Regions from separate parts of the Streptomyces purpurascens genome, predicted to be linked through region 3. Evidence: riboswitches for the same ligand, from Rfam matches in the RefSeq annotation. Region 3 holds a riboswitch; each other region holds the start of a gene.

The links. Region 3 has a riboswitch for cyclic di-AMP ahead of OHU35_RS26405 (C40 family peptidase). Riboswitches for the same ligand answer to the same signal wherever they lie in the genome.
Positions count from the first base shown of each region.
Region 1: another riboswitch for cyclic di-AMP. It lies ahead of OHU35_RS25455 (LysM peptidoglycan-binding domain-containing protein); the one in region 3 lies ahead of OHU35_RS26405 (C40 family peptidase).
Region 2: another riboswitch for cyclic di-AMP. It lies ahead of OHU35_RS17170 (transglycosylase family protein); the one in region 3 lies ahead of OHU35_RS26405 (C40 family peptidase).
Region 4: another riboswitch for cyclic di-AMP. It lies ahead of OHU35_RS31610 (M23 family metallopeptidase); the one in region 3 lies ahead of OHU35_RS26405 (C40 family peptidase).

Region 1 is NZ_CP108341.1:5,572,188-5,574,380, forward strand. Features, by position in the region: gene OHU35_RS25450 (HAD family hydrolase) at 1-324, shown strand, start outside; gene OHU35_RS25455 (LysM peptidoglycan-binding domain-containing protein) at 288-1,061, opposite strand; cyclic di-AMP (ydaO/yuaA leader) riboswitch at 1,067-1,243, opposite strand; gene OHU35_RS25460 (polyprenyl synthetase family protein) at 1,745-2,193, shown strand, end outside.
Region 2 is NZ_CP108341.1:3,804,145-3,806,337, reverse strand. Features, by position in the region: gene OHU35_RS17175 (transglycosylase family protein) at 1-655, shown strand, start outside; cyclic di-AMP (ydaO/yuaA leader) riboswitch at 884-1,050, shown strand; gene OHU35_RS17170 (transglycosylase family protein) at 1,055-1,747, shown strand; gene eno (phosphopyruvate hydratase) at 2,013-2,193, shown strand, end outside.
Region 3 is NZ_CP108341.1:5,760,199-5,762,391, reverse strand. Features, by position in the region: gene pcrA (DNA helicase PcrA) at 1-489, opposite strand, end outside; cyclic di-AMP (ydaO/yuaA leader) riboswitch at 794-951, shown strand; gene OHU35_RS26405 (C40 family peptidase) at 960-2,144, shown strand.
Region 4 is NZ_CP108341.1:6,924,717-6,926,909, forward strand. Features, by position in the region: gene OHU35_RS31605 (pitrilysin family protein) at 1-513, shown strand, start outside; cyclic di-AMP (ydaO/yuaA leader) riboswitch at 717-881, shown strand; gene OHU35_RS31610 (M23 family metallopeptidase) at 894-1,679, shown strand; gene OHU35_RS31615 (GntR family transcriptional regulator) at 1,872-2,193, shown strand, end outside.

The DNA of each region.
Region 1 (2,193 bases), 190 kb from region 3:
CTGGCGACGGTGACGATGTCGGGGCCCGGCACGGTCGAGCTCCAGCCGTGCGGTGTCACCAAGGCGACGGGCCTGGCGCTGGCCGCCGAGCATCTGGGGCTGCGGCCGGCGGACACCATCGCCTTCGGTGACATGCCCAACGACATCCCGATGTTCGACTGGGCCGCCCACGGCGTCGCGATGGCGAACGCCCATCCCGAACTCAAGGCCGTGGCCGACGAGATCACCCTGTCGAACGAGGACGACGGCATCGCCGTCGTCCTCGAGCGACTGCTGGGCGGGACGGCTCAGTACGGGCCGTTGACGTTGTCGATCGAGCCGTAGCGGTCGGCCGCGTAGTTGCAGGCCGCCGTGATGTTGGCGACCGGGTCGTACGGGTCCCACGACGTGCCGTCCACGTGGTAGGCCTGGAAGGTCGGGTCGATGGTCTGGAGCAGGCCCTTGGACGGGGTGCCCGCGACGGCGTTCGAGTCCCAGTTGTTGATCGCCTGGGGGTTGCCGGACGACTCGCGCATGACGTTGCGGTAGATGCCGTCGTACGACCCCGGAATGCCCTTCTGCGCCATGATGTCCAGCGCCTCGCGGATCCACCCGTCGAGGTTGTTGGCGTAGGTCTTCGCGGAGGCCTGGGTGGCCTTGGCGACGCCACCGGGCTTCGCGGCCGGCTTGGCGGGGGCGGACGACGTGGTCGCCTTCTTCGCGGCGGCCGCCTTGGTCGTCGACACCTTCAGCTTCAGGCCCGGGTGGATCAGCTTCGGGTCGTCGCCGATGGCGGAGCGGTTGTCCTTGTACAGCTTCTTCCAGCCGCCCGAGACGTCGTACTTGTCCGCGATGCGGTAGAGGGTGTCGCCCTTGGTCACGGTGTACGTGAGCGACTTGGGCTGGGCCGCCCGGTGCACGGACTGTGCGACGACGGGTGCGCTCTGCGGCGCCTCGGCGGCGCTCGCGTAGGTGGCTCCGAGGAGCGGGAGGGTGAGTGCCGCTCCGCCGGTGCCGGCGATGGCGACACCTCGGGTGAGCGGGTTGGTTCTGGGGCGACGGTGCTTGCCTCGTCCGGCCATGGCGAAATTCCTCTCCGGCGCCTGCGAGGTGAGCTGTCGGGTTCGGGCCGGGAGGTGCCCGGCCGCGTACGGCGGTGTACTGCCGTGCGCGGCTTCACCCCGAGCCGTGCCGCTGTGCGGACCGGCGACTTACCTGGGTCCCCCGCTCCTGCCCTGCGTGAGTGAGTCGGTTCGTGTGGGGGTCCGGGCGGTGGCAGGATTCGGCGTCCGCCGGACAGGCCGGGAACGTATGCGAGAGCACATGTCGGGAACAAGCACCGGAGTCACATATCGCGTGGTTGACCTTGGTCGGGGGTGTTTGGTCCGCTTGATCCTTTGCGAGAGCCAAGGCTCAACTGGCGTTCGGCTGAAGGGGGTACGGGTCGATGCCGGGGTGGGGCGGCAAAGGGGTTAACGTGATTCAACTCACTGATCACAAGCCTGTGGGGCAATTCCCGCCAATGGGAATTTGCTCAATCATCATGGCAAATCGTGTATATCTCACTACCTCCTGGTAAGTCGATAAATGTCTGTTCTTATGAGTTGATCGAAAACATAACGGTCGTGATCAGATACCACCCGGCCTGTAACCATGGGCGCTGGCGGTGATCGAAACGTGACCGGATACGCTGACTCGAGTGATGGCAGCGACCTATCGACAATCCGCGTAATCACCGGCAGACACAGCAGACAGGAGACCCCTCGTGACCGACGTCGGGCCGTTCGGGCTGAGCGTGCGGGACCAGGCTCTGGAAGCCGATGTCCAGGCCGGGTTGGCGGCTGTCGAGGAAGGCTTGTTCGAGGCCACCAAGAGCGAGGTGCCCTTCATCACGGAGGCCGCCCAGCACCTGGTGCGGGCCGGCGGCAAGCGGTTCCGTCCGCTGCTCGTGATGCTCTCCGCCCAGTTCGGTGACCCGTACGCGCCCGGGATCGTGCCGTCGGCCGTCGTCGTGGAGCTGACCCACCTGGCCACGCTGTACCACGACGACGTGATGGACGAGGCGACGGTGCGCCGCGGGGTGGCGAGCGCGAACACCCGCTGGGGCAACTCCGTCGCGGTCCTCACCGGCGACTTCCTCTTCGCCCGTGCCTCGCACACCCTGGCCGACCTCGGTCCGGAGGCGGTGCGGGTGCAGGCCGAGGCGTTCGAACG
Region 2 (2,193 bases), 2.0 Mb from region 3:
CCAGGGAGTCGGCGCCTGGCGTACCTGCGGACTGCTCTCCGGCCTCGAGCAGGACAAGAAGGCGTCCGAGTCGGATGACTCATCCGACTCGTCTGGTTCGTCGGATTCATCCGGATTGCTCGACTCTCTCGGTTCATCTCCTTCGTCGTCCGACTCGCCGTCCCCTGACGAGTCGTCGACCTCGAAGGACGATTCCGCCAAGCCCGACAGGTCGTCCGACTCCGAGGACTCCGCCTCGCAGGATCAGGAGCCCGACAGCTCCCCCTCGGCGACGCCCGACCGTGACAAGTCCGGCAACTCGCAGCAGAACGACGACTCTTCGGCGCTCACCGAGACCGGCACCGACTCCGGCTCCGGCCGTCACCGCGGCCCCAGTGCCGACGAGACCCGCGCGCCCGAGAGCGGCCGTACGGACGAGTCCACGGGTCGTCACGCCTCGCGCGACGACCGCGGCGACGAGGCCTCCGGCGACTCGTCGGAAGGCGCCTACATCGTGGGTATCGGCGACAGCCTCTGGTCCATCGCCGACTCCCTTGACATCAGCGGCGGATGGCACGAGCTCTACGACGGCAACAAGAAGGCCGTCGGTACCGACCCGAACCTCATCCGCCCCGGTCAGACGCTCACGGTAGAGGGCGAAGCGGACGAGAAGTAGCTGTTCGGGCAGTGCGGAAACGGGGGCGGAAGTCGCCCCGAACCCGCGCGAGTTCGCGTCATGTTTCGCGGCGAATGTCCCGTTTAGGGCACGTGAGAGATAGATCTCAGAAGCCCTGATCGTCTTTGAAATTCGGCGGATCGCGTGGCTACGGTCGGGACCGCTCGTCACCACGAGCCCCGGCTGCCGCAACGCCGAATCCTGCCAGCGGCCGTACGGGAACAGTCGTCGCGTCAAGCGCCGTAGGCAGGAGCGGGGGACCCAAGGTAAGTGCCCGACCGGCCAGTTGCGCCGGAAGGGCTTGGGGTGAAGCCGTGTCCCGGGAGGGACGCGGCCGGGCAACTCAACCGGCCCGAACCCGACAGCTCACCTCGCAGGCGTCGGTGAGGGGATCCTTCCATGCTGTTTTCCAGCAAGGGCAAGCACCGCCGTCCGTCCAAGGCCAGCCGTGCCATCGCCGTCGCCGGTGTCACCGGCGCCGCTGTCGCCGCCCCGCTGATGGCGGCCGGCGGCGCTTCCGCCGCCACCGCCTCCGAGTGGGACGCCGTCGCCCAGTGTGAGGCCGGCGGCAACTGGTCCATCAACACCGGCAACGGCTACTACGGCGGTCTGCAGTTCTCCGCCTCCACCTGGTCCGGCTACGGCGGCACCAAGTACGCCGCCACCGCCGACCAGGCCACCAAGGAGCAGCAGATCGAGATCGGCGAGAAGGTCCTCGCGGGCCAGGGCAAGGGTGCCTGGCCGGTCTGCGGCAAGGGCCTGTCGAACGCCAGCGGCGGCGGCTCCTCCTCGGACGACTCCGGCAGCTCCTCGCAGCAGAGCCAGCAGAGCACCGAGTCCCGCGAGACCCAGCAGCAGCCGGCCTCCCGCTCCGACGAGCGCCCGGCCGCGAAGAAGACCGTCACCACCCCGACCGGCAAGAAGGTCAAGAAGGGCGACGGCGAGTACAAGGTGGCCAAGGGCGACACCCTGAGCTCGATCGCGGCGGACGAGAAGGTCGAGGGCGGCTGGGAGAAGCTGTTCCAGCTGAACAAGGACATCGTCGAGGACGCCAACCTCATCTACCCGGGCCAGCAGCTGCACCTGAAGTAAGCAGCGGCCCACCCCCGTCCCCACGGGCTCCCCGCCCCGGCGCGTGTTCCCCCGTACGCGCCGGGGCGGGGTTTTTTCTGCCGGTCTTTGCGTTCCGGCTTTGTTCCGTTCGGAAACAATTTACTCTCGGTTCTGTCCATGGGGTGGGCGACCCGGTGGCCGATCGGCCGGAGCCGGTTAGGCTCATGTCGCGAGCCACCACGGCCCGCACCTCGCCGGGTCCACGCGACCCGCGAACCCGCGTCACATCAAGAAGGAGATGCTCGTGCCGTCCATCGACGTCGTCGTAGCCCGGGAAATCCTGGACTCCCGAGGCAACCCCACGGTCGAGGTCGAGGTCGGCCTCGACGACGGCAGCACCGGTCGTGCCGCCGTTCCGTCCGGCGCCTCCACGGGCGCCTTCGAGGCCATCGAGCTGCGTGACGGCGACTCGAACCGCTACCTCG
Region 3 (2,193 bases):
CCGGCGCAGGATGCGCACGCAGGCACTGTGGAACGTCATCACCCACATGGCGTTCGCGCGCGGGCCGACGAGCTGCTCGACGCGCTCCTTCATCTCGCCGGCGGCCTTGTTGGTGAAGGTGATGGCGAGGATCTGGCCCGGGTGGACGTCCCGCTCGGCGAGGAGGTGGGCGATGCGGTGCGTGAGCACGCGGGTCTTGCCGGAGCCGGCGCCGGCCACGATGAGCAGCGGGGAGCCGGAGTGCACGACGGCGGCGCGCTGGTTGTCGTTCAGCCCCTCCAGGAGCGCGGCGGCGTCCACCGGCGGGCGCGCGGCGCCGTCCCGGTAGTAGGCGTCGCGGTCCGGCGGCACGTCGAACTTCCCGCCGAACAGATCGTCCGGAACGTGCTCCGATCCGTGATCGTCCTCGGGCGGCGGCGGGGGCTCGTCCGCGGGGCCCCGCTGGGCCTGGAGGTCCGCCAGGAAGCTGTCGTCAAAGAGGCTGCTCATCGCTCTCCGAGTCTAGGGCGCCCCACTGACAGCCCGCCGCCGCCCTGAGAACATCGCCGAAAGGACCCCCCTGTCACCCTCCAGGTCCACGCGATCACAGGCCGCTATGGCCTTCACAATTACGTGCGAATGGTGACCAACCCCCCTCGATTGATCACTCTCGGCGACGTTCATGAGCAAGGTCACGGAAATGTATCGGGCATATCACCCTTCAACCTTCACAAGGGCCACACGAGTTGGCTACCGTGCGAGGAGGCCACACGACCCCCACCGGCGAACGTCGCCGGGCCGCGTGGCCTCCGCCGAGTCCGGCGTGCCGCAGCGGCAGCCAGAGCCGGGGACCCACCGAGACCCCGGGGTGAATCGGCCCGACTCCCTTTCCGGAGAAGGCCGTAGGGCAACCCTTCCGAAGCATCCGCCCGAACCCGACAGCTAACCCGGTAGGCGGAGCATGGAAGGAGTCGCCTCCCTTGGCGTCGCACCGCAAGTCGCGTCCTACGGGTTCGCGCGTGGCAGGCATACGGACCCCCGCCCTCGCAACGGCGGCCCTCACCTCCGTGGCCCTGCTGTCCCAGTCGGCCAACGCCGCCCCCGAGGCCGACGACAAGCCCAGCCTCGAGGAAGTCGAGAAAAAGGTCGACGACCTCTACCGCCAGGCGGGGTCCGCGACCGAGAAGTACAACGGGGCCAAGGAGAAGACCGCCAAGCAGCGCAAGCGCGTCGACACCCTCCTCGACGACGTCGCCCAGCGCACCCAGAAGCTGAACGAGGCGCGGGAGGAGCTGGGCACCTTCGCCGCCGCCCAGTACCGCACCGGCGCCTCCGCCCCGGACACCGCCACGTTCCTGCTCGCGGACACCCCGCAGGACTACTTCGACCAGACCCAGCTGATGGACCGGATGACCGGCCGTCAGAAGGTGGCGGTCGACGACTACATCACCCAGCAGTCAGAGACGATGGAGAAGCGTCAGGAGGCCGCCGAGAGCCTCGAGACGCTCACCGAGTCACAGGGTGACCTGAAGACGGCCAAGGCGACCGTCCAGAGGAAGCTCGCCGACGCGCGCGAACTGCTGTCGAAGCTGACCGCCGAGGAGAAGGCGCGGCTCGCGGCGATCGAGAAGGAGAAGCAGCAGGAGGCCGCCCGCAAGGCCGCCGAGCTGGCCCGGCAGCAGGCCGAACAGCAGAAGGAGCGGGAGCAGGAGGCCGCCCAGCAGCAGGGCAGCGGCTCCTCCTCGGCGGGTTCGTCCTCGTCCGCGGGGTCGTCCTCGTCGTCCACCGCGCCCGACTCCTCGTACGCCACCAAGGCCGACAAGGCGCTCGCCTTCGCCCGCGCCCAGATCGGCAAGCCGTACGTCTGGGGCGCCACCGGCCCCGGCTCCTACGACTGCTCCGGCATCACCCAGGCCGCCTGGAAGGCCGCCGGGGTGACCCTGCCGCGGACGACGTACGACCAGGTCAACGCCGGCACCACGGTCCCCCTGGCCGACGCCCGGCCCGGTGACCTGGTCTTCTTCTACGACGATGTCACCCACGTCGGCATCTACATCGGCAACGGCATGATGATCCACGCTCCGAAGCCCGGCACGTACGTGCGCGAGGAGTCGATCTACTACGACGGCGAGTCGTCGATCCACAGCGTGGTGCGGCCGGCCTGACCGGTCTCGCACGTTTTTGGGGCCCCGCGCGCGTGCCCTGGCCGGTAAC
Region 4 (2,193 bases), 1.2 Mb from region 3:
GGCACCCTCACCTCCCGCCTGGACCGCGTCCTGCGCGAGGAGAAGGGCTACACCTACGGCGTGCGGGCGTTCGCCCAGGTCCTCAGGTCCGCCCCGGACGGGACCGGTGCCGCGATGCTCGCCATCAGCGGCTCCGTGGACACGCCCAACACCGGCCCCGCCCTTGAGGACCTCTGGACGGTGCTGCGCACCCTCGCCGCCGAGGGGCTGACCGACGCCGAGCGGGACGTCGCCGTGCAGAACCTGGTCGGCGTGGCGCCGCTCAAGTACGAGACGGCGGCGGCCGTCGCGAGCACGCTGGCGGACCAGGTCGAGCAGCACCTGCCCGACGACTACCAGGCCGCGCTGTACCGGCAGCTCGCCGCGACCGGCACCGTGGAGGCCACCGCGGCGGCCGTCAGCGCCTTCCCGGTGGACCGTCTGGTGACCGTCCTCGTCGGCGACGCGGCGCAGATCAAGGGCCCCGTGGAGGCCCTCGGCATCGGCGAAGTCGCCGTAGTCGCCGCCGAGTAGCGGGAGACGAGCGCCACGCGCGCGTAGGGGCCCTGGTTGTCTTCTAAGGCGCCAGGGCTCCTTTATGTCCGAATTGGTGCGGGAGTTGCCTGTCTGCCCTGTGGGATGCGCTACAAAAGCCGGGATCCGTTTGGGAATTGAAAGTGGCGCCGCTTAGCGTCGTCCGGGCTGTTCGTCAGGCAGTGCGCCGCACCCGCGGCACCGGACAGTCATCGCCGAGTCCCCGTACGGCGCGAGCCAGGGGAGCCGGGGACCCACCGTAGTCCCTGGGGTGAATCGGACGCCCGCGCGAGTCGCGAGGGGGTCCGTAGGAGACCTTCCTGCTCCGAACCCGTCAGCTAACCCGGTAGGCGAGAGGGAAGGAAAGGACCAGCCACCACATGGCGTTCACGCGCGCCACCGGGAAGCACCGTCGTCCCAGCCGGATCCAGCGCCGCACGGCCCGCGCCGCGGGTGTCGCGGCCCTCGCCACCACCGGTGTCGTCGGCACCGTGGCCGCCCCGGCCTTCGCCGCGGAGCCCGCTGTCGAGCAGACGGGCCTCACCCCGGTCGTCACCATGGGCGACACCGTGGCCCAGAAGATCGACGCCCAGGCCGTCGCCCAGAAGCAGGCGGCCGAAGAGGCCGTCGCCAAGAAGAAGGCCGAGGAGGCCGCCCGCGAGCGCGCCGCCGAGGCGGCCAAGGAGGCCAAGGAGCGGGCCGAGAAGGCCCGCGAGGCCAAGGAGCGCGCCGCCCGCGAGGCCGAGCGCAAGCGCCTCAACACCTTCGTGTCCCCGATCTCCGGCTCGTACGTCTCCACCGGCTACAAGACCGGCGGCGCCGTCTGGTCCTCCGGCAGCCACACCGGTGTCGACTTCCACGCCTCCAGTGGCACGGCCGTCCACTCGGTCGGCATGGGTGAGGTCGTCGAGGTCGGCTGGGGCGGTTCCTACGGCAACCAGGTCGTGATCAAGATGAACGACGGGACGTACACCCAGTACGGCCACCTGTCGTCCAGCAGCGTCTCGGTGGGCCAGAAGGTCACCCCCGGCCAGCAGATCGGCCTGTCCGGCGCGACCGGCAACGTCACCGGCCCGCATCTGCACTTCGAGGCCCGCACCGGCCCCGAGTACGGCTCCGACATCGACCCCGTCGCCTACCTCCGCTCGCACGGCGTGAACGTCTGAACATCCGACGGCGACTGTTCTTCCCGAAAGCCCCGGCTCCCCGAGCCGGGGCTTTCGGCGTTCGCCACGGCCGACTGTCCAAAAAATATCCCTGATTTCCTGCCTGCCGTCGGAAATTCCGGCTCATTGCAATAGAGTCACGGAACACGCGTCGCCAGTCGACGTTTCACGGGGATTAAGGGGAGGTCGGTCATGCGTATTCCCGCGCACTCGGTGTGCACGGCCATCCGGGACGACATCGTCGCGGGTGTCTACGAGCGCGGCAGCCGGCTCACCGAGGAACTCCTCGCGCGCCGCTACGGCGTCTCGCGCGTCCCCGTCCGGGAGGCCCTGCGCACCCTGGAGGCCGAGGGCTTCGTGGTCACCCGGCGGCACGCGGGCGCGTGCGTCGCCGAACCCACCGAGCAGGAGGCCGCCGACCTGCTGGAGATGCGCATGCTGCTGGAGCCGCTGGGTGCCGCTCGCGCCGCCCAGCGCCGCACCGAGGCCCATCTGAAGGTGCTGCGCGGCCTGG